2 regions of the Pseudomonas sp. URMO17WK12:I7 genome follow, and region 2 is predicted to be linked to the other one. Evidence: predicted binding sites of a transcription regulator. Region 2 holds the regulator's gene; the other holds the start of a gene.
What was found. Region 2 encodes sigma-54, which starts transcription at its own class of promoters, with help from an activator protein. Its sites were predicted from a motif close to ANTGGCATNNANNTTGCTNT; they were not measured.
Positions count from the first base shown of each region.

Region 1: flgB (flagellar basal body rod protein FlgB) is a predicted target of sigma-54. The motif match lies at 10,405-10,424, and genes of this name have one in related genera.

Region 1 covers NZ_QLTL01000003.1:111,676-126,791, forward strand. Annotated here, with positions in the region: gene H040_RS04650 (3-methyl-2-oxobutanoate dehydrogenase (2-methylpropanoyl-transferring) subunit alpha) at 1-317, opposite strand, end outside; gene bkdR (Bkd operon transcriptional regulator BkdR) at 515-1,000, shown strand; gene H040_RS04665 (glutamine synthetase family protein) at 1,296-2,537, shown strand; gene H040_RS04670 (MFS transporter) at 2,668-4,008, shown strand; gene H040_RS04675 (hypothetical protein) at 4,053-4,616, opposite strand; gene H040_RS04680 (hypothetical protein) at 4,787-5,350, opposite strand; gene H040_RS04685 (flagellar brake protein) at 5,515-6,258, opposite strand; gene H040_RS04690 (flagella synthesis protein FlgN) at 6,339-6,806, opposite strand; gene flgM (flagellar biosynthesis anti-sigma factor FlgM) at 6,857-7,171, opposite strand; gene flgA (flagellar basal body P-ring formation chaperone FlgA) at 7,322-8,074, opposite strand; gene H040_RS04705 (chemotaxis protein CheV) at 8,153-9,082, shown strand; gene cheR (protein-glutamate O-methyltransferase CheR) at 9,134-9,961, shown strand; gene flgB (flagellar basal body rod protein FlgB) at 10,471-10,878, shown strand; gene flgC (flagellar basal body rod protein FlgC) at 10,882-11,325, shown strand; gene flgD (flagellar hook assembly protein FlgD) at 11,341-12,048, shown strand; gene flgE (flagellar hook protein FlgE) at 12,080-13,432, shown strand; gene H040_RS04735 (hypothetical protein) at 13,568-13,753, shown strand; gene flgF (flagellar basal-body rod protein FlgF) at 13,982-14,722, shown strand; gene flgG (flagellar basal-body rod protein FlgG) at 14,770-15,116, shown strand, end outside.
Region 2 covers NZ_QLTL01000002.1:128,518-143,633, reverse strand. Annotated here, with positions in the region: gene murA (UDP-N-acetylglucosamine 1-carboxyvinyltransferase) at 1-195, opposite strand, end outside; gene H040_RS02850 (BolA family protein) at 219-458, opposite strand; gene H040_RS02845 (STAS domain-containing protein) at 577-879, opposite strand; gene H040_RS02840 (MlaC/ttg2D family ABC transporter substrate-binding protein) at 876-1,523, opposite strand; gene mlaD (outer membrane lipid asymmetry maintenance protein MlaD) at 1,533-2,018, opposite strand; gene mlaE (lipid asymmetry maintenance ABC transporter permease subunit MlaE) at 2,018-2,815, opposite strand; gene H040_RS02825 (ATP-binding cassette domain-containing protein) at 2,815-3,624, opposite strand; gene H040_RS02820 (KpsF/GutQ family sugar-phosphate isomerase) at 3,872-4,846, shown strand; gene H040_RS02815 (KdsC family phosphatase) at 4,861-5,385, shown strand; gene lptC (LPS export ABC transporter periplasmic protein LptC) at 5,394-5,966, shown strand; gene lptA (lipopolysaccharide transport periplasmic protein LptA) at 5,953-6,477, shown strand; gene lptB (LPS export ABC transporter ATP-binding protein) at 6,478-7,203, shown strand; gene H040_RS02795 (RNA polymerase factor sigma-54) at 7,379-8,872, shown strand; gene hpf (ribosome hibernation-promoting factor, HPF/YfiA family) at 8,951-9,259, shown strand; gene ptsN (PTS IIA-like nitrogen regulatory protein PtsN) at 9,272-9,739, shown strand; gene rapZ (RNase adapter RapZ) at 9,742-10,596, shown strand; gene H040_RS02775 (HPr family phosphocarrier protein) at 10,617-10,889, shown strand; gene H040_RS02770 (ZIP family metal transporter) at 11,171-12,064, opposite strand; gene H040_RS02765 (superoxide dismutase) at 12,076-12,687, opposite strand; gene H040_RS02760 (hypothetical protein) at 12,689-13,150, opposite strand; gene H040_RS02755 (class II fumarate hydratase) at 13,181-14,557, opposite strand; gene H040_RS02750 (hypothetical protein) at 14,550-14,951, opposite strand; gene pmbA (metalloprotease PmbA) at 15,079-15,116, opposite strand, start outside.

The DNA of each region.
Region 1 (15,116 bases), on a different contig from region 2:
TAGAAGGACATCTTCTTCTGGCGCTGGGCAACCACCATGCGGCTATCGAAGATGCGCGTCTTGAGCATCGCGCGCATGCCTTGGCGGAGGATCTGCGGGTCGATGTCCTCGGCCCATGGGCCTTGGGCATTGCCTTGCTCGTCGAGCACGCGGACCAGGCTATAGGACAGGTCGGCGGTGTCGGCAGCATCGACATCGATCGGGGGTTTACGGACTTTACCCGCGTCGTTCAGGCGCAGGTAGGAGAAATCGGTCTGGCAGCCTGGCCGGCCGGTGGGCTCGGGCACATGCAAACGCAGGGGGGCGTACTCGTTCATGCTTTTTACGCTCGCTCGGATGTTGTTTTTGTGAGCTCTGAAGCGGCCGCCGCTGAGTACCGGCTTGTGACTGGTAGGTCAGCGTCTTTTACATCTTAGTGGGAGGGCAGGAGAATTTTTCTCTCAAGTTGATTGCCTTTGTCTGACGGGGGAGATAAACATTCCGGATAAACACAAAAAACCGGTGAATTTGTCTCATGCGCAAGCTCGATCGTACCGATATCGGCATTCTCAACAGCCTTCAGGACAACGCACGCATCACCAACGCCGAACTTGCCCGTTCGGTAAACCTGTCGCCGACGCCGTGTTTCAACCGGGTCAAGGCAATGGAAGAGTTGGGGGTGATTCGCCAGCAGGTGACCCTGCTGTCGCCAGAGGTGCTGGGGCTGGATGTGAATGTGTTCATCCATGTCAGCCTGGAGAAGCAGGTCGAGCAGGCGCTGCATCGCTTCGAGGAAGAGATCGCCGAACGGCCGGAGGTGATGGAGTGCTACCTGATGACTGGCGACCCGGACTACCTGCTGCGGGTGCTGTTGCCGAGCATTCAGGCGCTGGAGCGGTTTCTCGATTACCTGACACGGTTGCCGGGGGTGGCCAACATCCGTTCGAGCTTTGCCCTCAAGCAGGTGAGGTATAAGACGGCGTTGCCGTTGCCTTCCAATGGCATGACCTTGCGCGAATAGTGTTTGCGTGTGCCGGCCTTTTCGCGGGTAAACCCGCTCCCACAGGTACTGCACAAGCCTCAGGCATTGTGTGATCCCTGTGGGAGCGGGTTTACCCGCGAAGAGGCCGGCACAGGCAATACAGAGGGTGCTTGATATTTTAAACACCCCAAGCCTATGTTGTTGTCAGCCTATAACAACAAGGACAAGCGTCATGACCACCGCCGCCCACCGCTCGCCTGCCGAGCTCCTCCAGGGCATTGACCAGATCGAATGCGTCACCCCCGACCTCAATGGCGTCCCGCGCGGCAAGGTGATGACCGCCGAGGGTTTCCTCGAAGGCCGCCGCCTGCAGATGGCCCGGGGGGTGTTGCTGCAATGCATCATGGGCGGCTACCCGCCGGCGCGCTTCTATGGCAGCGACGACGGTGACCTGGCGCTGGTCGCGGAACCTGCGCAGATCCACCGCCTGCCATGGAGCGAGGAGGGCCTGGCGCTGGCTATCTGTGACGCCAACGAGCTCGATGGCCGGCCATCGGGGCTGTCCACGCGAGGGCAGCTCAAGGCTGTAATCGCCCGTTACGCTGCCCTGGGCCTGGCGCCGGTGGTGGCAACCGAGCTGGAGTTCTTCGTCTTCGCCCCCAACACCGACCCGCGGCAACCGTTCCTGCCGCCGGTTGGCAAGGATGGCCGCCGCGAGCTTGGCCATTCGGCGTTCAGCGTCAGCTCCAACAACGGCCTGCGCCCGTTCTTTCAGGAGGTCTACCAGTGCATGGCGGCCCTGGGCCTGCCGCGCGATACCTTCATGCATGAAATGGGCGTGAGCCAGTTCGAGATCAACCTGTTGCACGGCGACCCGCTGCTGCTGGCCGACCAGACCTTCCTGTTCAAGCACCTGCTCAAGGAAGTGGCGCTAAAGCACGGCCTGAGCGTGGTGTGCATGGCCAAGCCGCTGGCGCATACCCCGGGCAGCTCCATGCACATTCACCAAAGCCTGGTGGAAATCGCCAGCGGGCGTAATGTGTTCAGCGACGAGCAGGGCCAGCCGACCGATGCCTTCTACCACTTCATCGGCGGCCAGCAGGCGTGCATGGCCGACTTCACTGCGCTGTTCGCGCCCAACGTCAACGCCTACCAACGGCTGTGCCACCCGTACGCATCGCCGAACAATGCCTGCTGGTCCGAAGACAACCGTGCTGCCGGCTTGCGCATTCCAGCCAGTGCCCCCGTGGCGCGGCGGGTCGAAAACCGCCTGCCCGGCGCCGATGCCAACCCTTACCTGGCCATCGCTGCCAGCCTGGCCGCCGGCCTGCATGGCATCGAGCAGCGCCTGCAGCCAACCCCGGCGATCCAGGGCGAATTCGAGGTGCCGGAGCATCTGAGCCTGCCGTGCACCCTGCATGCGGCCCTCGAACGCCTCAAGCGCAGTGCGTTGGCCCGGGAACTGTTCGGCAGCGAATTCATCGACGGCTACATTGCCAGCAAGACCCTGGAACTGACGGATTTCTTGAACGAGATCTCGCCGTGGGAGCGGCGCGTGCTGGCCGCGCAGGTCTGATCGCGACACGACCGGCACTGGACGCGCCCCTGTCTGGCTATTTGTCTGGCAGGGGACTGCGCCCTGGCCAATTTGCTTTTATGCTTGCCAGCAAGCCAACGCCACCTGACCAGGGAGTTCGACGGGACGTATGCGAAACATCTGGAAGCCCTTTCAGTCGTTGTATTTCGCCGCCTTGATGATGTTGATCGGTTCCGGCCTGCTCAGCACCTACCTGGCGCTGCGCCTGGCGGCCGACCATGTCGACAGCTTGTGGGTAGGTGCGTTGATGGCGGCCAACTACTTTGGCCTGGCCGTGGGCGGCAAGGTCGGCCACCGGCTGATTGGCCGGGTAGGGCATATCCGTGCCTACGCCACCTGTGCCGGTATCGTCGGCGCAGCGGTGCTGGGCCATGGCCTGACCAGCTGGTTGCCGGTGTGGGTGGGGCTACGGATGATCGTCGGCCTGGGGATGATGTGCCAGTACATGGTCATCGAAAGCTGGCTCAACGAGCAGGCCGATGCCAAGCACCGTGGTGCAGTGTTCAGCGGCTACATGATCGCCTCCTACCTGGGGCTGGTGCTTGGCCAACTGATCCTGGTGGTGCATCCCGAGCTCGGCCCTGAACTACTGATGCTGGTCGCCATGTGCTTTGCACTGTGCCTGGTGCCGGTGGCCATGACCCGTCGCATTCACCCGGCCCCCCTGCGCCCGGCGCCGATGGAGCCGAAGTTCTTTATAAAGCGGGTGCCGCAGTCACTTAGCACGGTGCTGGGGTCGGGGCTGATCGTCGGCTCGTTCTACGGCCTGGCGCCGCTGTATGCCTCCAGCCAGGGGCTGTCCACCGAGCAGATCGGTCTGTTCATGGGTAGCTGCATCTTTGCCGGCCTGCTGGTGCAGTGGCCGTTGGGCTGGTTGTCCGACCGCTACGACCGGGCGGTGCTGATCCGCAGCGTGGCGGTGGGCTTGGCACTGGCGGCGGCGCCGCTGGCGATTCTGCCTAGCGTGCCGCTGGAACTGCTGTTCGGCATCGGCTTTGTGATTTCGCTGCTGCAGTTCTGCCTGTATCCGCTGGCGGTCGCCTTCTCCAATGACCATGTGGAAAGCGAACGGCGCGTTTCACTGACCGCGATGCTGCTGGTCACCTATGGCGTGGGGGCGTGCATCGGGCCGTTGGCGGCGGGTGTGTTGATGAAGGTGCTGGGCTCGCAGATGCTGTACGCCTTTTTCGTCTTCTTCGCGCTGGTGCTGGTATGGCGGATCCGGCCTAAAGCGGTTACCGGCCTGCATCAGGTACAAGACGCACCGCTGGGCCACGTGGCCATGCCGGCGGCAGGTTCGCCGTTGTCGGCGGCGCTCGACCCGCGGGTGGACGAGCAGACTGTGCAAGATGTTATGCAGACGCCGGTTGCGGCTGAGGATACTGAAGACGAGCAGGTGGCGAGTGGGGAGGGGACAGCGCCCGAACAGACGGCTAGCCAGCCGATGTGAGCACGTGGGTAAGGTGCTCACAGGCTGACTCTGCAGGGCTCGGATTACTCGACCTCGATGTTGCGCAGCCTGAACCGTAGTATTTCTCCATCAGCGGATCCGGCGTACAAATTTTTGGTATTCGCCCGGTCGTTCGCAACCGCTACGCGATAGCCGTATTTATCCCGCAGATAAAAATCTATCTTGTCGGCGCTGTTTATATCGCCATCCCACTCTTCCAGGGGTTGAACTTTCCAATAGTGTAAGTCCAGCGTGTTCTTGACCACATTTACCGGACTCAGGTTATCTGTAATCCTGCCTATTAGGCCGGTACCATACAGGCCAAGGCGGTCGGCATTGTCTTTGTCAAGCCTGGCCCATTTGAATTCAAGTGTTTCGCCTGCCGTGATTTGATAAATGACACGGTTTTCTTCCGATCTGATGTATTCAAAGTGAAACTTCATAGGGATGAGGTTGTTGCGTTTGCCAGGGTGGTGGCAAAGCCAGCCATTGGTGAAGCCGGTGAGGGGAAGCAACACCTCAGATTTTGTTCCTAACGTGCCGTAGCTTGTGACCAAGACTTGCCCGTGTTGGCTGTGCAACTCTGCAGTAAAGTTAGAGCGAATCATTATGATCTCCGAATGACCCATGCCCTGGTGGGGCGGAGCGGTGATCGTAATAAAGCGGAGGTCAATGTATCAGCTGGAAACGGTGGGTGGGTAAAAAGCGATGCGCCGCGCGCGCCCTGCGATCAGATGTAATCGTCAGGGGCCGGTTTCGGTGTCAGCGTCCTCAGGCGTCAGGTGAGCTGAATGTCGTGCAAGCGGAACGTGAGGATTTCTCCGTCGTTATCACCGGCGCGCAGGAACTTGCCTTTGATGCTGCCGATAAGAGGATCATTCATTGCTTCGCAAACCCGGTAGCCGTGCCTGTCGCGCAGATTGAAATCCACGCTGGCGGCACTGGTGACTTCTCCATCCCAGTCCTGCAGCGGCTCGACTTTCCAGTAGTGACGCTCCAGTAGCTTCACAGGGTTGAGAGCATCGACAATTGTGCCCAAGGTGTGAGTGCCATACAGCCCCAGCCAGTCGAATTTATTGGCTTCAAGTCGAGCGCCTTCATAGGCTCCAGCACCGGTAGCTGTAAGGCTGTAGTGCACATAGTTATCTGTAGCCTTGAGGAACTGGAATTGAAACCTGACAGGTACGAATGTCCCTATCCGTTCAGGTTGATTGTGGCAGAGCCATCCACTGTCTTCGTTCTCCAGCGGGGCGTAGATCAGTGGGACGCCTGCCGAGGTTTCGATTACTCCCACGTGGCCATGTTGACTGTGAAGTTCGGCAGTGAAGTGGGAACGGATCATGTTGGGCCTCTACGCTTGAATGCCCTGAAACAGGGCGACGCAGAAATCCTATTTAGGCAAGGGGGGGATCCAGAAGCGGGAAGGTCTTCCTTGAACGCATAGGGCGCAACCTGCACGCCCAGCACGCCTGGGCCGGTATGCTGGGAATGATTGCGGCTAAACGATCAGTAATCGTCTTTATCGAACCGCCGCGCTTCACGCTGCAGCTGGTACACGAAGCTTTCGATCTTGCGCTGCGCCTGGCCATTGAGGTTATGGAAGCGCACGCCGGCGAAGGTGGTGTTGATCCGCTCTTCATAGTGCAAGTGGCGCAGCTCGACCATGGTGTCGACCAGCCCCAGCGGGTTGCTGGCCTTGAAGCGTTCGTACACCTGGCCCAGTTGCAGGCAGTTCTCGACGTTGCCCTCGAAACGCAGCTTGCAGCCAGTGGCGGAAATGTCCAGCAGCTTGCCGCGCAGGGCGCCGTTGCCCTTGAGGAAACTGCCGTCGAGGATGATGTCGACCAGTTGCGACAGCTTCAGCGCGGCACGGAAGGCGTTGCGGCGCTGGTGGTAGGTCATCTCTTCCGGCATCGCGCCGCGGTAGCAGCGGTGCCCGTCGACTTCGCTGATCTTCAGTTCGTGATTGCATTCCCAGGCGATGCGCACGCCGTCGTGGAAGCCTTCAACGCGGAACGGTTCGCCGTTCTCGATGAATTTTTCGCCATCGCGCGGGATCATTTCGTCCAGTGCCAGGGTATTGCTGTCACGGTCCACATGCACCACATAGCTCTGGAACCGCTGGCTGCGCTCGTGGAAGGTGATGATCAGTGGATCATGGCTTTCTTGCAGCTGGCGCAGGTTGGCCGCGATCTCCAAGGGCGTGTTCAGCACCTTTGGCGGTTGCGGGGCATCGGTTTCATTGAACACGGGTTTTCAATCTCCAGGCAAAAACGACACACGCAAGTAACGGCATTTTGCCAGTATGTTCCGTGCCTTGATAGAAGTAATCACACTTGGCTGAGCGCCCGGGGCTTGGCAAGTGGGGAAGTGGTGCCACGGCTGTCATAGAGCGATGGTGCTTCACCGCCCTGGAGGATTCTGATCTGGTTTGCCGTGACGTGCTGCTGCACCTGAATGATCCGGCCATTGGCCTCGTTGGTCTTCTGGCAGTCGTTCATCAGCTGGTTCAGCACTTCGAGCTGCTGCATGATTAGCTCGCCGTTGTCCGACTGCGCCGCCAGTGCCTGCACACCGGCGCGATTGGCGCTGAGGCCGAGGCTGGTGAGCAGGTTGCTGCGGCGCATGCCTTGCTGCTCGAGCAGGACGATAAGCGACTGCTTGCGGGCCAGGATGCCCTCCAGCGGTGCCATGTCGCGGCCGTGCAGGGCCATCGACTCCTGCTGGAGGAGGTCGAGCAGTTCCTGGGTCGGGGCGATGTCGTCTTCGATCAGTTGCAGCAAGGTGATGTCGTGCATGGCTAACTCTTGGCTTTACATAGCGTCCGTGAAGTCAGCGCGCCGAACGGTCAGCGCTGGGCTTCGAAATCGAGCAGTTTGCTGGCGACCCGGCCGGCATCGACCTGGTAGCTGCCGTCTGCGATAGCCTGTTTCAACTGCGCCACTCGGGCACTGTTGACGACGGGCTGGTCGCGCAGCTTGTCGCTGACCTTTTGCAACTGCTGGGCCTCTTGGCTGAGGTGTACCGCTTCTCCGCTGGCGCTGGCGCTTTTTGGCGCGTCTTGGGTTTCGCCGGTTTTTTCGGCGTTGCCAGGCGTGGCATTGCCACGAACGCCGCCCGTAACCGACGGAGAGTTATTCAAACGACTGAAGTCGATGACCATGATCAGAAACCTCTGGGTATTTGGACGCTTGCCTTGTTTTCGGCCAACCCGAAAGAAACTTTAGGCACAAATGCTTAGCCGCCTGTCAGCAAGCTCGCGAACCCGTTTCCGCACAGTTTAGGAAAAGCAGTTGCACACCGCCAGCGTAATCTACATGGCGACCTCGACCTGGCCGGGGCCTGTGACCCGGGCTTTGACTACCCGCTGCGAATTGAGGTTGCGCACGCGGATCTGCTCACCCTGGCCACCCTTGGCCAAGGCTTCGCCAGGCATGCGCACGCTCAGGGAGCCGCTGCGCGCGGTGATCACCACATGATCGCCCTTGCGCACCACCTCGGCTTGCTCCAGGTGCTGCGGCGTGAGGACCTGGTCGAGCACCGTCGGGCGCAGCATCTTCATGCCAACCGCCTGGTCGAGGTCGGTGAGAAAACCCTGGGGCAATGTGCCGACGTCGCGTTCGCGCAGGGCCACGTCGCCCTCGCCGATGAGGTTGTCGCGCTTGAGTGGGCGGGTCACCACCACCACGTCGCGGAACAACCGTACGGTGGCCGGCACGAAAATCGTCCACGGTGCGCTGCCGTCGCAGCGCACTCGCACGGTAACCCGGCCCAGTGGTTGCGCCGGGCTTTCCAGCGAGGCGTCCAGCTGCTGGCTGCACAGCGGCATGCGCAGGCGCGGGTCGAGCGGGTTGACCTGGATTTCGTAACGCCCTGGGGTCTGGGTGGTGGCCAGGTAATCTTCGACGCTGAATTCAAGAAACCCTTGGGTGACACCGATAAGCTGTTCAGGCAAGGTAACCGCGTCCGCCAGCGTGCGAACGCCGGGTGCCAGCAGGCACAGCACGGCGAGCGAGCCGCTCAGCAGGTGCGTCAGTCGTCGGAAATTTGTCGTTTTCGTGTACATGGCGCTCAAAAAAGCAAAGCCCGTGCCGACTTGGTGACCATGTAGCACCAAAAAGGCAGAAAGCATAAGGAGTCAGGCATGGCGGGGGTAATGGATTCAGTCAACCAGCGCACACAGCTGGTCGGGCAGAATCGCCTGGAGTTGCTGCTGTTCCGTCTCAACGGGGCGCAGCTTTACGGCATCAACGTATTCAAGGTCCGCGAGGTGCTGCAGTGCCCTGAGCTGACCGTGCTGCCCAGGTCGCACCCGGTGGTGCGAGGCGTGGCTAACATTCGCGGGGCGACCATCCCGATCCTCGACCTGTCGATGGCGACCGGCCTGCCAGGGTTGCAGGAAGACACGCGCAACAGTTTCGTGATCATCACCGAGTACAACACCAAGACCCAGGGCTTTCTGGTGCACTCTGTCGAGCGCATCGTCAACATGAACTGGGAAGAGATTCATCCGCCACCCAAGGGTACCGGCCGCGATCATTACCTGACCGCCGTCACCCGGGTCGACAACCGCATGGTCGAGATCATCGACGTGGAGAAGGTGCTGGCCGAAGTGGCGCCGTCGTCCGAGTCGGTGTCTGCCGGAGTGGTCGATGCCGAGGTGCAGGACAAGGCCACGCTGCTGCGGGTGTTGACCGTCGACGATTCGTCGGTGGCGCGCAAGCAGGTCAGCCGTTGCCTGCAGACGGTGGGTGTGGAAGTGGTGGCGCTCAACGATGGCCGGCAGGCTCTGGACTACCTGCGCAAGCTGGTGGACGAGGGCAAGAAGCCCGAAGAAGAGTTCCTGATGATGATCTCCGACATTGAGATGCCGGAAATGGACGGCTATACGCTGACCGCGGAGATCCGAAGTGACCCGCGCATGCAAAAATTGCACATCTGCCTGCATACTTCGTTGTCCGGAGTATTCAACCAGGCGATGGTCAAGAAGGTCGGGGCCGATGATTTCCTGGCCAAGTTCAAGCCGGACGACTTGGCCCAGCGCGTGGTCGACCGGATCAAGGCAACGCATTGAAGCAGCCGGGGGCATGCCCCCGGCACCAGTGATTGAAAAGAGGCGGCAGTAGTGTCTACGGGTAATTTGGAGTTCGAACAGTTCAGGGTCTTCCTGGAAAAAGCCTGTGGCATCCTGCTGGGGGAGAATAAGCAGTACCTGGTTTCCAGCCGTCTCAACAAGCTGATGGAACAGCAGGGCATCAAGAGCCTGGGCGAGCTGGTGCAACGTATCCAGACCCAGCCGCGGGGCGGTCTGCGCGAGCAGGTGGTGGATGCGATGACCACCAACGAGACCCTATGGTTTCGCGATACCTACCCGTTCGAAGTGCTGAAGAACAAGGTCATCCCCGAGTTCATCAGGAACAATCCCGGCCAGCGCCTGCGCATGTGGTCGGCGGCCTGCTCGTCGGGGCAGGAGCCTTACTCGATTTCGATGGCCATCGACGAGTTCGAGCGCAGCAACCTGGGCCAGTTGAAGATGGGGGCGCAGATCGTTGCCACCGACCTGTCCGGCTCGATGCTGACCAACTGCAAGACCGGTGAGTACGACAGCCTGGCAATTGCCCGTGGCCTGTCCCAGGAGCGCCTGCAGCGTTACTTCGACACCAAGGCGCCGGGGCGTTGGGCGGTCAAGCCGGCGATCCGCAGCCGCGTCGAGTTCCGCTCGTTCAACCTGCTCGACAGCTATGCGAGCCTGGGCAAGTTCGACATCGTGTTCTGCCGCAATGTGCTGATCTATTTCTCGGCGCAGGTGAAGAAGGACATCCTGATGCGTATCCACAGCACGCTGAAGCCTGGGGGCTACCTGTTCCTCGGCGCCTCGGAAGCGCTGAACGGGTTGCCGGACCATTACCAGATGGTCCAGTGCAGTCCGGGGATCATCTACCAGGCCAAGTGAGTTTGGGCTGACAGGTGTTCGCCTTGATGCTTTCTGCGCCTATCAGATCGAGCGCCGCCCGCGCGGCGCATCGCGGATAAATCCGCTCCTACATTTGTTGCAACGTGCCGAACCTGTTACGCCATGGTTGCCAGCCTTGGCGCAGGTCTTGAGTCGTGCAAACCGGCTGACAACCTTGGCCTCACAGGCATGGCTACGTTGCAACAAATGTAGGAGCAGATTTATCCGCGATGCGCCGCGCGGGCGGCGCTCGATCTCGAAAACGACACACATCCAACGCCAATCACCCGCGCCCCTCATCTGACGTCAATTTTTTGTTTTGCCCCTTTTGCCGCCCGGCAATTGCCGCTTTCGCTTCGCCAGGCGGAAGCACTTTGCCGCTTTTCTGGCATCGCGCCATCAGTCACCCGCGTCGCAGCCCAGTGTTTCCGGGGTTTGAGGATTCTGGCACAGCCCTTGCTATACCTTGCTCAACGAAATTCCGGCCAACCTTCGAAGGTTTCCCCGACATGAGCATCAGTTTCGACAAGGCGCTTGGCATTCACGAAAAGGCATTGGGCTTCCGCGCCCAGCGCGCCGAAGTGCTGGCCAACAACATCGCCAACGCCGACACGCCCAACTACAAGGCGCGTGACATGGACTTCTCTTCGGTGCTCGCCGCCGAGAGCCAGAAGCAGCAGGGCGGCCGCTTCGCCATGGACCGCACCAACAGCCGCCACATCGAGGCCGAAGGCCTGGCGATGGCTGATGACACGGTGCAATACCGCGTGCCAACCCAGCCGTCGATCGACCAGAACACCGTGGACGCCCAGATCGAGCAGTCGAACTACACCGAGAACGCCATTGGCTTCCAGGCCAGCTTCACCTTGCTCAACAGTAAATTCAAAGGGCTGGTTTCGGCCCTGCGCGGAGAGTAATTCATGTCCCTTTCCAGTGTTTTCAACATCGCCGGCAGCGGCATGAGCGCGCAGAACACCCGCCTCAACACCGTCGCCTCGAACATCGCCAACGCCGAGACCGTGTCGTCGAGCATCGACCAGACCTACCGTGCGCGCCACCCGGTGTTTGCCACCACCTTCCAGAACGCGCAAAGCGGCGTCAGCCAGTCGCTGTTCGAGGACCAGGGCGAGGCGGGGCAGGGTGTGCAGGTCAAGGGTATCGTCGAAGACCAGAGCAACCTGGAAGCGCGCTACGAGCCCAACCACCCGGCGGCGAACAAGGACGGCTACGTCTACTACCCGAACGTCAACGTGGTCGAGGAGATGGCTGACATGATCTCTGCCAGCCGTGCGTTCCAGACCAACGCCGAGCTGATGAACACCGCCAAGAACATGATGCAGAAAGTACTGACCCTGGGTCAGTGATAAGGAATCCAGACCATGGCAGTCGATAGCAGCAGCGGTGTGAACCTCAACGACGTCATCGCGGCGTCCGGTGTCAGCTCCAGCACCAAGAAAACCTCCACGACCAGTTCCGCGACCGGTGGTCAGGCCCTGGGCAAGGATGCGTTCCTGCAGTTGCTGGTCACCCAGATGCAGAACCAGAACCCGCTGGATCCGCAGGACAACAGCGAATTCGTCGCCCAGCTGGCGCAGTTCAGCAGCCTTGAAGGCATTACTTCGCTGAACGAGTCGGTCAGTGCGATCACCAGTGCCATGGCCTCGTCGCAGGCGCTGCAGGCATCTTCGCTGGTGGGTCGTTCGGTGATCGTGCAGAACGACAAGGCGATCGTCGATACCGCTGACAGCTTCAATGCACAGTTTGTAGTGCCGCAGGCCATCAGCGAAGCGAAGGTCACCATCACCGACAAGGATGGCAACACCGTCAAGACCATCGAGCTGGGCGAGCAGAAGGCCGGTTACGGCGACTTCATCTGGGATGGCACCAATAACAAGGGCGAGAAAGTCGACCCGGGTACCTACACCTTCACTGCCACCACCACGGTGGACGGCAAGGCGGTGCAGATGAATACCTTGCTGCCAGCCAAGGTCACCAGTGTCAGCTTCAACACCACCGGCGAGATGGTGCTGAACCTGGCGGGCGTGGGTAAGGTTTCCCTGTCCGACGTACAAACCATCGGTATCTAAGGCCGACAGAACGGCAAAAAGGAGCAACAGCATGTCTTTCAATATCGGCCTTAGCGGTCTGTACGCAGCCAACAAGCAGCTGGACGTTACCGGCAACAACATTGCCAACGTCAACACCACTGGCTTCAAATCCTCGCGCGCCGAATTCGCCGACGTGTACGCCGGCGCCAACCGCCTGGGCGTGGGCAAGAACCAGGTCGGCAACGGTGTGCGCCTGGCGGCGATTTCCCAGCAGTTCAGCCAGGGTGACGTCAACAACACCGGCAACGTGCTGGACATGGGTATCCAGGGCCAGGGCTTCTTCGTGCTGTCCGACAACGGTGCGCGCGTGTACACCCGTGCCGGCGCCTTCCAGAACAGCAAGGACAACTACGTGGTCACCTCGGACGGTTTGCGTCTGCAGGGCTATGCCGCTGACGAGAACGGCAACATCAAGCGCGGCGTGCTGACCGACCTGAAGATCGATACCTCGTCGCTTGCGCCAAAGGCCACTACCCTGATCGACCAGGGCATCAACCTGAACTCCGAAGCGACCATCATCCCGCTGCCAGGAGCCACCCCTGCCGGCCCAACGTTCGACCCGGCGGATGACACCACCTACACCAAGTCTTTCCCGACCAAGGTGTACGACAGTCAGGGTAACGAGCACACCATGGAGCAGTTCTACCGCAAGACCGGTACGAACCAGTGGACCATGTACACCCTGGTAGACGGTCGCAACCCGATGGACCCGACTTCCACTGCGCCGCTGGAAGCGACCATGTCCTTCAACTCCGACGGTAGCGTGGCGTCCATGGCCACCGACCCGGCCAGCATTCCGCCGGGTGCTCCGGCCAACGCCGAGTGGGCGGTGACCAACAACACCTTTACCCTCAAGGGCTGGATCCCGGCCGCCAAGGACGCAGCAGGCAACTGGGCCTCCAACGGTTCGGCCGAGAGCGCCAACGGCATGCGCCTGTCGATGAACAGCACCAGCTCGTACAACACCGAGACCGCGCGCATGTCGCAGTCCCAGGATGGTTATGCCACCGGTATCCTGTCGAGCCTGTCGATCGACTCCACCGGCGTGATGTTCGCCAGCTTCAGCAACCAGCAGTCTCGCGCCATCGGCCAGGTGGCCCTGGCCAGCTTTGCCAACGAGCAGGGGCTGCAGCAAATTGGCGGCACGCGCTGGACCGAAACCTATTCTTCGGGCATTCCCGGCATCGACTCGCCGAAGACTGGCACCCTGGGTAGCGTTGAGTCCAACTCGCTGGAAGCTTCGAACGTCAACCTGACCCAGGAGCTGGTCGAGTTGATCAAGGCGCAGAGCAACTACCAGGCGAACGCCAAGACCATCTCCACCGAAAGCACCATCATGCAGACCATCATCCAGATGACCTGATGGTCGCTGGGTAGGGGGCTGCTGCGCAGCCCTTTCGCGACACAAGGCCGCTCCCACAGGATTACGCGGTGCCTGGCAGGAGCGGCCTTGTGTCGCGAAAGGGGCGCAAAGCGCTCCCGGCGACTTGGAGGAAGCATGCACAAACTGGTCATCACGCTGATCGCCGCTTTCTGCCTGTACCAGGCCCAGGCCGGCACCGCGCCCTGGTGGCGCTGGGAAAGCCAGGCGGATGGCCGGCTGGTGTGCTCGCAGTGGTCGCCGGGTGATGGCTGGAGGAAATTCGCCGGCCCTTACAGCAATGGCGGTTGCCGCGAGCCCTGATTCACCTGTACCGGCCTCTTCGCGGCTTGCCCGCGAAGAGGCCGGTACAGGTTTGCCGCTATCGGCAACCCGGCGCCGGATATCCGGCGGCACGCCAATCGCAAAACCCCGAAAAGGCCCGTATTCACGGGCTTTTTCGTGAATTCAAAAAGTTGGTTCGGAACTTGCTTTAGAGCCTGCACAGCAGCGGCGAGCGGCAAACGATCGTCAGTGCAGCGGAGGATGACTGTGGACAAGATGCTTTACGTGGCCATGACCGGCGCCAGCCAGAACGCGCTGGCGCAGAAGGCCCATGCCAACAACCTGGCGAACGTTTCCACCAATGGCTTTCAGCGCGACCTGGAGCAGGCTCGCTCGATGCCTGTGTTCGGTGACAGCTTTCCGTCGCGGGCATTTGCCATGACCGAACGCCCGGCCACCGACTTCAGCGAAGGGCCGATGGTCGAGACCGGGCGTGACCTGGACGTGGCCGTGGCCGGGCAGGGCTTCATCGCCGTGCAGGCGCCGGATGGCAGCGAAGCCTACGTGCGCACCGGCAGCCTGAACATCGATGCCCTTGGCGTGCTGCGCGCCGGCAACGGCATGCCGGTAATCGGCAACGGTGGCCCGATTGCCATTCCGCCAGAGCAGAAGGTCGAGGTCGGTGCCGACGGCACCCTCAGCATCCGCTCGATGGGCGAAGACCCGCGGGTGATGGCCGAGGTCGACCGCATCAAGCTGGTCAACCCGGACATCAAGAGCATGACCAAGGGCCTGGACGGGCTGATCCACACACAGAACGGCCAACCGGCTGCCGCCGACGTCAATGTGCGTGTGGTGTCGGGCTTCCTCGAAGGCAGCAACGTCAACGCCGTGGAAGAAATGACCTCGGTGCTGGCGCTGTCCCGCCAGTTCGAGCTGCACGTGAAAATGATGAACGCGGCCAAGGAAGGCGATGAAGCCATGGCGCGTGTTTTGCAAATCGGCTAACCAACTTTGAACGGGTGCCGTAAAACAGGCGCACGAGGAGAATACTGATGCTTCCGGCTCTTTGGGTCGCTAAAACCGGCCTGTCCGCCCAGGACACCAACCTGACCGTCATTTCCAACAACCTGGCCAACGTCTCGACCACCGGATTCAAGCGTGACCGCGCCGAGTTCGCCGACCTGCTGTACCAGATCAAGCGTCAGCCAGGCGCGCAGTCGACCCAGGACAGCGAGCTGCCATCGGGCCTGCAAGTCGGTACCGGTGTGCGCATTGTCGGCACCCAGAAGAACTTCCAGACCGGCAGCCTGCAGACCACCGAAAACCCGCTGGACATGGCGGTCAACGGCCGTGGCTTCTTCCAGGTGCTGCAGCCGGACGGCACCGTTTCGTACACCCG
Region 2 (15,116 bases):
CACAGGCTCGATGCCCATGCGCCCGAACAGCTCGATCATGGTGGTGATGTCGTGCAGGTGCGGCAGGTTGCCCACGGTGACCGGGCCATCGGCCAGCAAGGTCGCCGCCAGGATCGGCAGAGCCGCGTTCTTCGCGCCGGAAATACGGATCTCGCCGTCAAGACGAGCGCCGCCAGTAATAATCAGTTTGTCCATTGGTGTCTCGCCGCCAAGTTGGCTCAGGTGCGCTCAGCCCAGGCTGCGCTGCTGAAAAATTTCATGGTTACCGCATGGATGCTGCCATTGGCAATCCACGGATTCAGGTGAGCATAGATCGCCTGCTGACGTTTGACCGGGCTCAGGCCAGCCAACTCGTCGCTGATCACGTTCAACTGGAAGTTGCAGCCTTCGCCTTCAACTTCGACCCGGGATCCCGGCAATTTCTCTTCAAGGAAGCTCTTAACTTCTACGGCCTGCATGCTCAACCTCAATCGGCGCCCGATGCGCACGGGTCGGCCATCATACAAAAAAGCCCCTCGCCTGCGAAGCCCAACGAAGGGGCTCGCGACCGAGGGGCCTCTCGTCACTGCCAAGCCATCAGCTTGCCAGCACCTCGTCGAGGTCATAAACCCCGGCAATCTCCCGCATGTCGTCGGGCATGCCGCGCACCTCGAAAGCCTTGCCGGCTGCCTGGGCATCACGGATGAACGCCAGCAGCAGCGACAGGCCGACACTGGTGGAGCGCCCCACAGCCGAACAGTCCAGCACCAGGCGCGCCTCACGGCAGGCGCCGATCAGCGCCTTGCCCTGCGTGCGCAGGGCCGGCCCGCTGCGGTAATCCAGTTCGCCGGCCAGGCACAGCACGCCCGGCTCGGCCATGGTTACAGCGGCTTCGCTCATTTGACGGTCTTCTCTGGCGAGTTGTCGGCAGCTTCCTTGGCCTTGGCCACTTCGCCGGCCCAGCCGTCAATGGTCTTGTCCAGGTCATTGCCGTTGCGCTGCATGGCGTCGGCGAACTGGTCGCGGAACAGCTTGCCAACGTTGATGCCGTTGACGATGACGTTACGCACCTTCCACTCGCCACCCAGGTTTTCCAGGGTGTACTGCACCGGGTACACGGCACCGTTGTTGCCGGTGACCTTCATGCCGACACTGGCGCGCTTGCCGTCATCAGCCTTGGCCGGGTCGACGGTGATGCCCTGGTTGTTGTACTCGAGCAGCGCATTGCCATAGAACTGCATCAGGCTGCGCTTGAAGTTTTCCTGGAAGCGCTGCATCTGCGCAGGGGTCGCCTTGCGCGAGTACTTGACGGTCATGATGCTCTTGGAAATACCGTCGGCGTCCACCACCGGGCCAAGGATGCGGTTGAGCGCATCGTAGAAGGCGTTGGGGTTGGCCTTGTACTGCTCCTTGTTGGCCTTGAGATCGCCAAGCAGTTCGGTGGTGGTGCTCTGCACCACGTCGTGCGGCGACTGCGCGGCCAAGGCCATCAGAGGGAAGGCCGCCAGCAACACCAGCAGGCCACGTCGCAGGATCGAAATCATGGAAACTCCTTAATTAGCCGGTTGCGCTTCTTTTGGTTCCTTGCCAACGGAGTTGAGCAGGAACTTGCCAATCAGATCTTCCAGCACCAGCGCCGACTGCGTGTCATGGATGGTGGCACCATCCTTGAGCACATCTTCTTCGCCGCCCACGCTGATACCGATGTACTTCTCGCCAAGCAAGCCGGCGGTCAGGATCGAAGCAGTGGAGTCGGTCGGCAGGTTGTTGACCGCCTTGTCCAATTGCAGCGTCACCCGGCCGGTGTAGGAATCACGGTCCAGATCGATGGCGGTGACCTTGCCGATCGTTACACCGGCCATGGTCACTTTAGCTCTGACCGTCAAACCGGCGATATTGTCGAAGTACGCATAAACTTTATAGGTATCGCTGCTCGGGCTGGCCGACAGCCCGCTGACACGCAGGGCCAGCAGCAGCAGTGCCAGGATCCCGGCCAGGAGGAACAGGCCGACACCGATTTCCAGGGTGCGGTTTTGCATCAGAAATCTCCAAACATCAAGGCGGTCAGAATAAAGTCCAGACCCAGTACTGCCAACGAGGCATAGACCACGGTCTTGGTGGTGGCGCGGCTGATCCCCTCTGAGGTGGGTTCGCAGTCGTACCCTTGGAATACGGCAATCCAGGTCGTGACGAAGGCAAATACCAGGCTCTTGATCAGCCCGTTGAGCACGTCGTCGGTAAAGGAAACGCTGTTCTGCATGTTGCCCCAGAACGAACCTTCGTAAACGCCCAGCCAGTCAACTGCGACCCACGAACCCCCCCAGATACCGACCACGCTGAAGATCAGCGCCAGCAGCGGCAGCGAGATGAAACCGGCCCACAGGCGTGGCGCGACGATGTACTTGAGCGGGTCGACGCCGATCATTTCCAGGCTCGACAACTGCTCGGTGGACTTCATGTTGCCGATTTCGGCGGTAAGCGCAGAACCGGCGCGGCCGGCGAACAACAGCGCGGTGACCACCGGACCGAGCTCACGCAGCAGGGTCAGGGCGACCATTTGCCCGACCGCCTGCTCGGAGCCGTACTTGGTCAGGATGCTGTAGCCCTGCAGGGCCAGCACCATGCCGATGAAAACGCCGGAAACGACGATGATCGCCAGCGACAGCACGCCCACCGAGTACAATTGCTTGGTCAGCAACTGGAAACCGCCGCCAATGCCGCCGCGACCGATCAGTGCATGGAACAGGAACAGGCACGAACGCCCGAGCACCGCCACCACGTCGATCGCCGAGCGCCCCAGCAGGCGGATACGTTCGAGTAAGGATTTTCTGCGCATCACCGCGCCCCCAGCAGATCGGCGCGGTAGTCAGGCGCGGGAAAGTGGAATGGCACCGGGCCGTCCGGGTCGCCTTTCATGAACTGGCGAATGCGCGGGTTGTCCGACCCCATCAGCTCGTCTGGCGTACCCTGGCCCAACACCTGGCCGTCACCGACCACATAGAGGTAGTCGGCGATACTGGCGGTTTCGGCCAGGTCGTGGGAAACCACGATACTGGTGATACCCAGGGCATCGTTGAGCAGGCGGATCAGCCGCACGAGCACGCCCATGGCAATTGGGTCCTGGCCGACGAACGGTTCATCGTACATGAGGATCTGCGGATCCAGGGCAATCGCCCGAGCCAGCGCCACCCGACGCTTCATGCCGCCGGACAGCTCGTCAGGCATCAGGTCGATGGCACCGCGCAGGCCAACGGCCTGCAGTTTCATCAAGACGATGTCCCGGATCATTTCGTCTGAAAGCTGGGTATGCACGCGCAAAGGAAATGCCACGTTCTCGAACACGTCGAGATCGGTAAACAGCGCACCGCTCTGGAACAACACGCCCATGTGCTTGCGTGCGTCGAACAGGTCGCTGCGCGACAGGCTCGGCAGGTTTTGCCCCGCCACCCACACTTCACCGCTCGACGGCCGTAGCTGCGCGCCCATAAGGCGTAGCAGCGTGGTCTTGCCGCAACCCGACGGCCCCATGATCCCGGTTACCTTGCCGCGCGGGATACGGATGTCGACATTGCTGAAAATGCTGCGCGAACCGCGCTTGAAGGTGACTCCCTTCAACTCGACCGCGTAGGCGCTATCCACACTCATCTAGACTCCTTGCTAGTGCAGCCTCGCACTAATGGACGCCGGCCTTCATCGTGAAGGCACACGCACCCTTGGCAGGCCGAATAGCGGCGAACTATAGCACCGCTGACCGTGCGCCCCCAAGGGTGTGGAACAGGTCGTTCAGGGCAACGACAGGGTTTCATGACAATTGTTCAGGCAAACCAATGGATGAGGCTTTCCTCCATTGCAGCTATAATCGCCGCCTTTTAATCAGGCATTGCTTTTCGACATGAGCCAATCCAGCGAGCTTATCCAATCCGCCCAACGCACCTTGCGCCTTGAGCTGGAGGCCGTACAGGGCCTGACAGCCAGCATCGACGCGAATTTCGTCAAGGCCTGCGAGCTGATCCTCGCCAGCACAGGGCGGGTGGTGGTGGTCGGCATGGGCAAGTCTGGGCATATCGGCAACAAGATCGCCGCCACCCTGGCCAGCACCGGCACCCCGGCATTTTTCGTGCACCCGGCCGAAGCCAGCCACGGCGACATGGGCATGATCACCCGGGATGATGTGATCCTGGCGCTGTCAAACTCCGGCAGCACAGCCGAAATCGTTACTTTGCTGCCATTGATCAAGCGCCTTGGTATCCAGCTGATCAGCCTGACCGGCAACCCGGACTCGCCACTGGCCCAGGCCGCCGAGGTCAACCTCGACGCACGCGTTGCCCAGGAAGCCTGCCCGCTGAATCTGGCGCCGACCTCCTCCACCACTGCCGCGCTGGTGCTGGGCGACGCGCTCGCCATCGCACTGCTCGAGGCGCGCGGTTTCACCGCAGAAGACTTCGCCTTCTCGCACCCCGGCGGTGCACTGGGCCGCCGCCTGCTGCTCAAGGTCGAGAACGTCATGCATGCCGGCGACGAGCTACCACAGGTTCAGCGCGGTACACTGCTCAAGGATGCCCTGCTCGAAATGTCGCGCAAGGGCCTGGGCATGACCGTGGTCCTGGAGCAGGACGGCACCCTCGCCGGTATCTTCACCGATGGCGACCTGCGCCGTAGCCTGGACCGCAACATCGATGTTCACACCACCCTGATCGACCAGGTGATGACCGTACACGGCAGGACCGCTCGCGCCGAGATGCTCGCCGCCGAAGCGCTGAAAATCATGGAAGACCACAAGATCAGCGCCCTGGTGGTTGTGGACAAGGACGACCGGCCGACCGGCGCCCTGAACATGCACGACCTGCTGCGCGCTGGCGTGATGTAAAGGAGAACGAACAGATGACTCTAGATCTCATGCAACGCGGCAAGGCGATCAAGCTCGCCGTTTTCGACGTAGACGGCGTACTCACCGATGGCCGCCTGTACTTCCTCGAAGATGGCAGCGAATTCAAGACCTTCAACACCCTCGATGGCCAGGGCATCAAAATGCTCATGACCTCGGGCGTGACCACGGCAATCATCAGTGGGCGCAAGACTCCAGTGGTAGAGCGCCGGGCGAAAAACCTCGGCATTCCTCATCTTTATCAGGGCCGCGAGGACAAATTGACAGTGCTCGACGGCCTGCTCGCCGAACTGGGCCTAAGCTATGAACAAGTCGCCTACCTGGGCGACGACCTGCCTGACCTGCCGGTGATTCGCCGGGTAGGCCTGGGCATTGCCGTCGCCAACGCCGCACCGTTCGTCCGCCAGCACGCCCACGGAGTAACCCAGGCTCGCGGCGGCGAAGGCGCTGCACGCGAATTCTGCGAACTGATCATGCAGGCCCAGGGTACCCTGGACGCTGCCAACGCCAACTACCTTTAAGGCTGCCCATGTTCAGCAAGAAAGCCCGCAATTTTGCGCTGCTGGCGGTGATCGCCGCCCTGCTGGTAGCAGTCGGCTACTGGAATGTCAGCCCCGAGAGCTTCCTCGAAAAGCCGGCGGCCCAAGTTGATGAAAGCGCCATCGACTATTACGCGATCAACGCGCACAGCGTGCAGTTCCTGCCCGACGGCAAGCTGCAGTACGAAATGACTGCCGACAAGGTCGAGCATCTCAGGGCCAGCGAAGTCACCCTCCTGACCACGCCCGACCTGCACATGTACCGGGGCACCGAGTACCCTTGGCATGTGCAGAGCGAACGCGCCGAAGTCAACCCGGATGGCACCGAGGTCGAACTGATCGACAACGTCCGCGTGCAACGCACCGACGAAAAGCAGCGTGAACTCGTCGTTACCAGCTCACGCATGACCGTATTCCCGCAGAAGCAATATGCGCAGACCGAGCAAGCCGTTAGAATCGACGGCGCCGGTGGCACAACTACGGGCAAAGGAATGAAAGCGTATTTGAAAGAAGGCAAGATTGACTTGCTCTCTAACGTAAGAGGACAGTATGAGGCTCGTTAAAACCCTCCCCCTTTTGCTCAGCCTGAGCGCAGCACTGGGAAGCGCGAGCGCCTTCGCCCTGCCGACCGACCGTGACCAGCCTATTCGCATCCAGGCCGACAACGCGCACCTGGACGACAAGCAAGGCGTGGCCACCTACACCGGCGATGTGATCATCACCCAGGGCTCGATGATGATCAAAGGCAACACCGTGACCATGACCCGTGCCGCCAACGGCGACATCGACGTGGTGACTTCGGTGGGCAACCTGGCCTACTTCGAGCAGCAGCAGAGCACGGCCAAGCCTGACAAGATGAAAGGCTGGGCCGTGACCATCCAGTACCAGGCCCAGAAAGACACGGTGATTCTCACCGATCGCGCCAAGGTCGAGAACGAAGGCAACACCACCGAAGGCGAGAAGATCGTCTACAACACCAAGACCCAGGTTGCGACCGCCGGTCGTGGTGGCAACGTGACTCAGCCACGTCAGCGCATCGACATGGTGATCCAGCCGAAGAAGAAGGCCGAGTAAATGGCAACCCTCAAAGCCCAGCACCTGGCCAAGAGCTACAAGGGGCGGCAAGTCGTGCGCGATGTCAGCCTGTCGATCGACAGCGGGCAGATCGTCGGCCTGCTCGGCCCCAATGGCGCCGGCAAGACCACCTGCTTCTACATGATCGTAGGCCTGGTCCAGGCCGACCAGGGGCGCGTGCTGATCGATAACCTCGATGTCAGCCACCAGCCCATGCACGGGCGCGCCCGCGCCGGTATCGGCTACCTGCCGCAGGAAGCCTCGATCTTCCGCAAGCTGTCGGTGGCCGACAACATCATGGCCATTCTCGAGACCCGCAAGGACATCGACCGCGAAGGCCGGCGCAAAGAACTGGAAAGCCTGCTGCAGGAATTCCACATCAGCCACATCCGCGACAACCTCGGCATGAGCCTTTCCGGTGGTGAACGCCGCCGGGTCGAAATTGCCCGCGCCCTGGCCACTGCACCGAAGTTCATCCTGCTGGACGAACCGTTTGCCGGTGTCGACCCGATCTCCGTGGGCGACATCAAGCAGATCATCCATCACCTCAAGGCCAAGGGCATCGGTGTACTGATCACCGACCACAACGTCCGTGAAACCTTGGATATCTGCGAAACCGCCTACATCGTGAACGATGGTCAGCTGATCGCCGAAGGTGACGCCGAGACCATCCTGGCCAATGACCTGGTCAAGGAAGTCTACCTGGGCCACGAGTTCCGACTCTGACCCCGGGATCTGCCTGGAGCGCTGGCAATAACGCCCTGTCGGGGCTTAAGTTGTTACAGCGCTCTAGGCAAACGCTACAATTTGAGGCATAAAACTTGCTTGAATTTGGCGCTCCGGCGCCCTCGTGTAGTGGATGGCGCATGCGCGCCGGCGAACAAGGTATTAAGCCCCAGCCATGAAACCATCGCTCGTCCTAAAAATGGGCCAGCAACTGACGATGACTCCTCAGTTGCAACAGGCCATCCGCCTACTTCAGCTCTCCACCCTGGACCTCCAGCAGGAAATCCAGGAAGCGCTGGAGTCCAATCCGATGCTCGAACGTCAGGAAGACGGCGACGACTTCGACAATAGCGACCCGATGGCGGACAACGCCGAGAACAAGCCGGCCGCCGAAGTCCAGGACAACAGCTTCCAGGAAAGCACCAGCAGTGCCGAAACCCTGGAAGACGGTGAGTGGAACGAGCGAATCCCCAACGAGCTGCCAGTCGACACCGCCTGGGAAGACATCTACCAGACCAGCGCCAGCAGCCTGCCGAGCAACGATGACGACGAGTGGGACTTCACCACCCGCACATCGGCCGGCGAAAGCCTGCAGAGCCACCTGCTGTGGCAGCTGAACCTGGCACCGATGTCCGATACCGACCGCCTGATCGCCGTCACCCTGATCGACAGCATCAACGGCCAGGGCTACCTGGAAGACACCCTCGAAGAAATCTGTGCAGGCTTCGACCCGGAGCTGGACATCGAGCTCGACGAGGTCGAGGCAGTGCTGCACCGAATTCAACAGTTCGAGCCAGCCGGCGTCGGCGCACGCACCCTGGGCGAGTGCCTGCTGCTGCAACTGCGCCAGCTGCCTGCCAGCACCCCGTGGATCAGCGAAGCCCAGCGCCTGGTCACCGACTTCATCGACCTGCTCGGCAGCCGCGACTACAGCCAGCTGATGCGCCGCATGAAGCTCAAGGAAGATGAGTTGCGCCAGGTGATCGAGCTGGTGCAAAGCCTCAACCCGCGGCCAGGTTCGCAGATCGAGTCGAGCGAGCCGGAATACGTTGTACCTGATGTGATCGTGCGCAAGGACAGCGACCGCTGGCTGGTCGAGCTGAACCAGGAAGCGATCCCGCGCCTGCGGGTCAACCCGCAGTACGCAGGCTTCGTCCGCCGCGCCGATACCAGCGCCGACAACACCTTCATGCGCAATCAGCTGCAAGAGGCACGCTGGTTCATCAAGAGCCTGCAAAGCCGCAACGAAACGCTGATGAAGGTCGCCACGCAGATTGTCGAGCACCAGCGCGGCTTCCTCGACCACGGCGACGAAGCGATGAAGCCATTGGTTTTGCATGACATCGCCGAAGCTGTGGGCATGCATGAGTCGACCATTTCGCGTGTGACCACGCAGAAATACATGCACACCCCACGTGGCATCTATGAACTGAAATACTTTTTCTCCAGCCACGTCAGCACTGCCGAAGGCGGAGAATGCTCGTCTACAGCGATCCGCGCGATCATCAAGAAACTGGTTGCGGCGGAAAATCAGAAAAAGCCATTGAGTGACAGCAAGATCGCTGGTTTACTGGAGGCACAAGGCATCCAGGTAGCCCGTCGCACCGTCGCCAAGTACCGCGAGTCTCTCGGCATCGCACCGTCGAGCGAGCGCAAGCGACTGATGTAGCCCCTGGATGTGCCACAGCGTTTGTGGGGCAGGTGCAAGACCTGCCTCTTTATGCACGGGCAACAAAGGAGAAGCTGTATGCAAGTCAATATCAGTGGACAGCATGTAGAAGTCACCCAGCCACTGCGCGATTATGTGCTCGAAAAGCTCGCTCGCGTGGAAAGTCACTTCGACAAGATCACCAACGTGCAGGTCATCATGAAAGTCGAGAAACTGCAGCAGAAGGTCGAGGCGACCCTGCAGATTCCAGGCGGCGAAGTGGTTGCCAACGCGGAACACGAAGACATGTATGCAGCGATCGACGCCTTGGCCGACAAGCTCGACCGCCAACTGAAAAAACACAAGGAAAAACAGCAAAGCTTGCTGCAAGGTGCAGCCGCCCGCTGATCCCTCTCATCCATGATCCGACTTGAAACCATCCTGACCCCCGGCCGTTCCCTGGTGAACGTGCCGGGCGTCAGCAGTAAAAAACGCGCGCTGGAAACGATCGCCACTGCGGTCCACCGCGAAGTCCCCGAGCTTGATGAGCAAGATCTCTTCGAGAAGCTGATCGCCCGCGAAAAACTGGGCTCCACTGGATTTGGCAATGGCATCGCAATCCCGCATTGCCGCCTCAAGGGTTGCGAGAGCCCGGTAAGTGCCCTGCTCCACCTCGCCGCCCCCATTGATTTCGACGCCATCGACGGCGCGCCAGTGGACTTGCTGTTCGTCCTGCTGGTGCCAGAAGCCGCCACCGATGCGCACCTCGAACTGCTCCGCCAGATCGCCAGCATGCTCGATCGCAAGGAAGTCCGTGATCGCCTGCGTGCAGCCAGCAGCAGCGAAGCTTTGTATCAAGTCGTCCTGGACGTACAGAACGGGAGCTGAACATGCGCCTGATCATCGTTAGCGGCCGGTCCGGCTCCGGCAAGAGCACCGCCCTCGATGTACTGGAAGACAACGGCTATTACGTCATCGACAACCTGCCAGCCGGGCTGCTGCCGCAGCTGGCGGAAAACGCGTTGATCAATACCGAGCTCTTGCAACCCAAGGTGGCAGTGAGCATCGATGCACGCAACCTGCCTAGCCACCTGTCACGCTTCCCCGAACTGCTCGAAGAAGCCCGCGCACGCCACATCAAGTGTGACGTGCTGTACCTCGACGCCGACGAGGACACGCTGCTCAAGCGCTTCTCGGAAACGCGCCGACGGCACCCGTTAACCAACGCCGACCGCTCGTTGGCCGAGGCCATACGCGTGGAAAGCGAACTGCTGGGGCCGATTGCTGATCTTGCCGACCTGAAGATCGACACCACCCGCCTCAACCTGTATCAGTTGCGCGATACGATCAAGTTGCGCCTGCTCAACCAGCCCGAACCAGGCACCGCATTCCTGGTCGAATCGTTCGGCTTCAAGCGCGGCATGCCTGTCGACGCCGACCTGGTGTTCGATGTTCGCTGCCTGCCGAATCCCTATTGGAAGCCTGAGCTGCGGGAGCATTCCGGCCTGGAGCAACCGGTCATCGATTACCTGGCTGCACAGCCGGACGTCGAGGAAATGTTTAACGACATTTCCAGCTACTTGCTCAAATGGCTGCCGCGCTTTGCTGCCAGCAACCGCGCCTATGTCACCATCGCCATTGGCTGCACGGGTGGGCACCACCGCTCGGTCTACATCACCGAACGCTTGGGCCAACTGCTGCAGCAATCCCTGAAAAACGTCCAGGTTCGCCATCGCGACCTCTAGCCCACAGGATCCACCGCACGATGCCCGCCCGCGAAATCACCATCATCAACAAGCTGGGCCTGCATGCCCGGGCGGCAGCCAAGTTCGTCGGCGTGGCCGGCAAGTACCCTTGCCAGGTCCGCGTAGGTCGTGCGCCCGACAAACTGGTGGACGGCAAGAGCATCATGGCGGTGATGATGTTGGCTGCGGGCAAAGGCACCCAGGTGCACCTGCTGACCGAGGGTGAGCAGGATAACGACGCCCTGGAAGCCCTGGTAGCACTGATCAACAACTACTTCGACGAAGGCGAGTAAGTCACCTGGTGCTTACCGCGGTACTTTCAATGCCTGTAAGATCGAGCGCCGCCCGCGCGGCGCATCGCGGATAAATCCGCTCCTACATTTGTTGCAACGTGCCGAACCTGTTGCGCCATAGTTGCCAGCCCTTGCGCATGACTTGAGCCTCGCAAACCGGCTGACAACCATGGCCTGTCAGGCATGGCTACGTTGCAACACATGTAGGAGCGGATTTATCCGCGATGCGCCGCGCGGGCGGCGCTCGATCTCACAGGCGCAAAAAAATATCCCGGTGAACATCAAGACATTGCCGTATCCATCACCATCATCAGGCAGAAGCCGATGCACAGCCCCAGGCTGGCCAAGCGGTGATGCCCATTGCTGCGCGACTCGGGAATGATCTCCTGGGTCACCACCAGCAACATCGCCCCTGCCGCACAGGCCAGGCCCACCGGCAACAGCAACGCTGCCATGTTCACCAGCCAGGCACAGATTACTGCAGCCAGCGGCTCGACCAGGCCAGAGGCGGCGCCAATCAGAAACGCCTGGAAGCGCGGCATCCCCGCCCCTGCCAGCACCAGTGCTATCACCAACCCCTCAGGTACATCCTGCAAGGCAATACCCATCGCCAGGCTGTCGGCATCGGCCATGCCGCCTCCGGCAGACACCCCGATGGCCATGCCCTCGGGTATGTTATGGGCAATGATGGCGATCACGAACAACCAGATCCGCGCGGCGATCACTGGTTGATTCTCGGTGCCAACCAACGCCTCCGGCGAAGCACCGCAGACCTTGAGATCGACCAGGAACAGGCACAGAGCACCGAGCATCAGGCCGAAGCTGATCAGGCCTCCGGCGCCCCAGGGGCTAAAACCAATGGCCTGGGCAGCCTCCAGCCCGGGGATAATCAGTGAGAACGCCGTGGCCGCCAGCATCACCCCAGCTCCAAAGCCCAGCAAGGTATCGGCCAAAGCCACCGGCATGTTGCGAATCACCAGCACCGGTACTGCGCCCAATGCCGTACCCAGCGCGCACAGTGCGCCACCTTCCAGGGCACGCAGCATGCGCGGCTCCAGGTCCAGCCAGGCAATGCCACGGGCCAGCAGCAACGCGGTGCCGGCCAGTAACAGCAAAGTTCCCAACGCCAACCGGAACAGGCGCACACTGCTGACAGACATCACCTCGGAGCGCATACCGGGCCGACTCACTTCAAGGCTTCGTGATAGCGGCGATCCACTTCCGCCCAGTCAATCACGTTGTAAAAGGCACCAATGTATTCCGGGCGACGGTTCTGGTATTTCAGGTAATAAGCATGCTCCCAGACGTCCAGGCCAAGAATCGGCGTATTCCCGTGCATCAGCGGGCTGTCCTGGTTGCCGCTGCTTTCCACCACCAGTTGTTTTTGCGGGGTAACACTGAGCCAGGCCCAGCCGCTGCCGAAGCGAGTCAGCGCGGCCTTGGTGAAGGCGTCCTTGAACACCTCGAAACCACCCAGCTCGGCATTGATGGCCTTGGCCAGCTGACCGCGTGGCAAGCCACCGCCCTGGGGTGACATGACTGTCCAGAACAGGCTGTGGTTGGCATGGCCACCACCGTGATTGGTAACCGCACCGCGCAGGTTTTCGGGCAGTTGCTTGACCGCCCCGACCAGCTTCTCGACTGGCCATTCGGCCCACTCGGTGCCCTCAATGGCCGTGTTCAGGCCATTGACGTAGGTCTGGTGGTGCTTGGTGTGGTGGATTTCCATGGTTTGCGCATCGATGTGCGGTTCCAGTGCATCGTAGGCGTAAGTCAGTGCAGGCAAGGTATGCGGCATATCAATGGATTCCGTAGGCATGTGTACTGGGCGCCACGTCTGGCTGGCCAGCAAGTTCGCTGACCCCGGCGCCGTGGCGGTTGAGCAGGCGCTCGGTACGTGGGTACTGGCCGTACTCGGCGATGAAACTCAGCAGTTCGGTGTAGGTGCGCCCGCTGTGGCGCAGCGCTGCGTCACGCAGCGTCTGTGGCAAACGTGCTTCCTGGCTGGCCTGAAGCAATCGCTGATGAGCGGCACACAGGTAGTCGGCGCTCTCATGCGGCTGGTTCAGACGCAGGTGCAGGTCGGCCAGGTTGTGATGGGCGATGACCAGCGCAGCCACCGCTTCATCGACGTCATGCCAGCGCTCGAACAGCACCTGGGCCAAGGCCAGGGCTTGCAGATAGTGTTCCCGGGCATCGACCAGCTCGCCCTGCTCGAACAGGCGGTTGGCCGCCTCGGTTGTGCGTTTCCAGTGCTGCATGACGTTGCTCCCTCTGGGCGCTACGGCTTGTCAGATGCCGCCGGCAGTGAGTTTTTCCGGATTCAGCAGCACCTCGAGCTGATCACGTGACAGGTCGGTGTGCTCCAGTGCCACATCGATGATCGGGCGTCCCTGCTGGTAAGCGGTCTTGGCGATTTCAGCGGCCTTGAGGTAGCCGATGATCGGGTTCAGCGCGGTGACCAGGATCGGGTTGCGGGCCAAGGCTTCCTTGAGCTTGCCTTCGTTGACCTTGAAGCTGGCAATGGCCTTGTCGGCCAGCAGGCGGCTGACATTGGCCATCAGCTCGATGCTCTCCAGCAGGTTGCGGGCGATCACCGGCAGCATCACGTTCAGTTCGAAGTTGCCCGACTGGCCGGCCACCGCGATGGTGGCGTCGTTGCCGATCACCTGGGCGGCGACCATGGCGGTGGCTTCCGGAATCACCGGGTTGACCTTGCCCGGCATGATCGACGACCCCGGTTGCAGGCCCTGCAGCTCGATTTCGCCCAGGCCGGCCAAGGGGCCCGAGTTCATCCAGCGCAGGTCGTTGGCAATCTTCATCAGCGCCACGGCGGTGGTCTTGAGCTGACCAGACAGTGCCACGGCAGTGTCCTGGGAACCGATCAGGGCGAACAGGTTATGGCCAGGGGTAAACTCGACCTTGGTAAGGCCGCTCAACTGGCGCGCGAAACCCGCAGCGAACTGGGGATGGGCGTTGATCCCGGTACCTACGGCGGTTCCACCCTGGGCCAGCGCCTGCAGGCTCGGCAGGGTTGCCTGGATATGCGCCTTGGCGCCGTTGACCTGCGCGGCCCAGCCATCGAGCACCTGGCTCATGCGTACCGGCATGGCATCCATCAGGTGGGTGCGGCCGGTTTTCACATGGTGATGCACCTGCGCCGACTTGGCCTCGATCACCTGCACCAGATGGCTCAGCGCCGGTAACAGTTGCTCATGCAGGGCCAGGGCGGCACTCACGTGGATGGTGGTCGGGATGATGTCGTTGCTGCTCTGGCCACAGTTGACGTGGTCGTTGGCATTGACCGGCTCGCCAAGGATGCGGCTGGCCAGGGTGGCGATCACTTCGTTGGCGTTCATGTTCGAACTGGTGCCAGAACCGGTCTGGAACACATCCACCGGGAAATGCTCGATGAAATCTTCGGCCAACAGCTGCTCGACTGCCTTGACGATCGCCTGGCCCTGCCCTGCCGACAGTTGCTCCAGTTCGATGTTGGCCTTCGCCGCAGCGGCCTTGGCCAGCAACAGGGCGCGGATGAACTGGACCGGCATGCGCTGACCGCTGATCGGGAAGTTGTCGACCGCGCGCTGGGTCTGGGCGCCATACAGGGCCTTGGCCGGCACCTGCAGCTCGCCCATGCTGTCACGCTCGATACGGGTATCACTCATCTTCAAATCCTTGCATCAGTTCATCGGGAGAAATCGACGGCAGCAGCCGGCAGTTGGCCAGCTGCAAGGCATAAGGCTGCCAGCGCTGGTTCTGCTCGCGGCGATCGAGGTTGCGCAGGTCGAGCAGTGGGCGCCAGGCCTGATCCAGGCACAGGCAGCGCCAGTGCCACGGCAACATGCGGTCGCAGGCGGTATCCAGCAGCAGGCGGAAGGAAGTCAGCGCCACAGTCCATGGCGAGGTTTCAGTGCAGCACACCAGGTAACGGCCTTCGGCCAGGTAGTGCTCGATCAGACGCGGCTCTTCGGGCTCGAGGGCGCAGCGAATGCGCCGGCTGAGCCAGCGCCAGTTTTCCAGGTAGGGAAGTTCGCGGAGGACGGGTTTCATGAACATCATCGCCGGGTTACTGGATAATGATATTCATTATTAAGTGATAAACAGAATCACTTCAAGTGTTCAACGATGAAAGAAAAACCCGGCGCGATGGCCGGGTTTCAATGTCACGGAGCAATTTTGGCGGCTATCAACTGCCAGCGACAGTCATCCGCTCGATCAGAACCG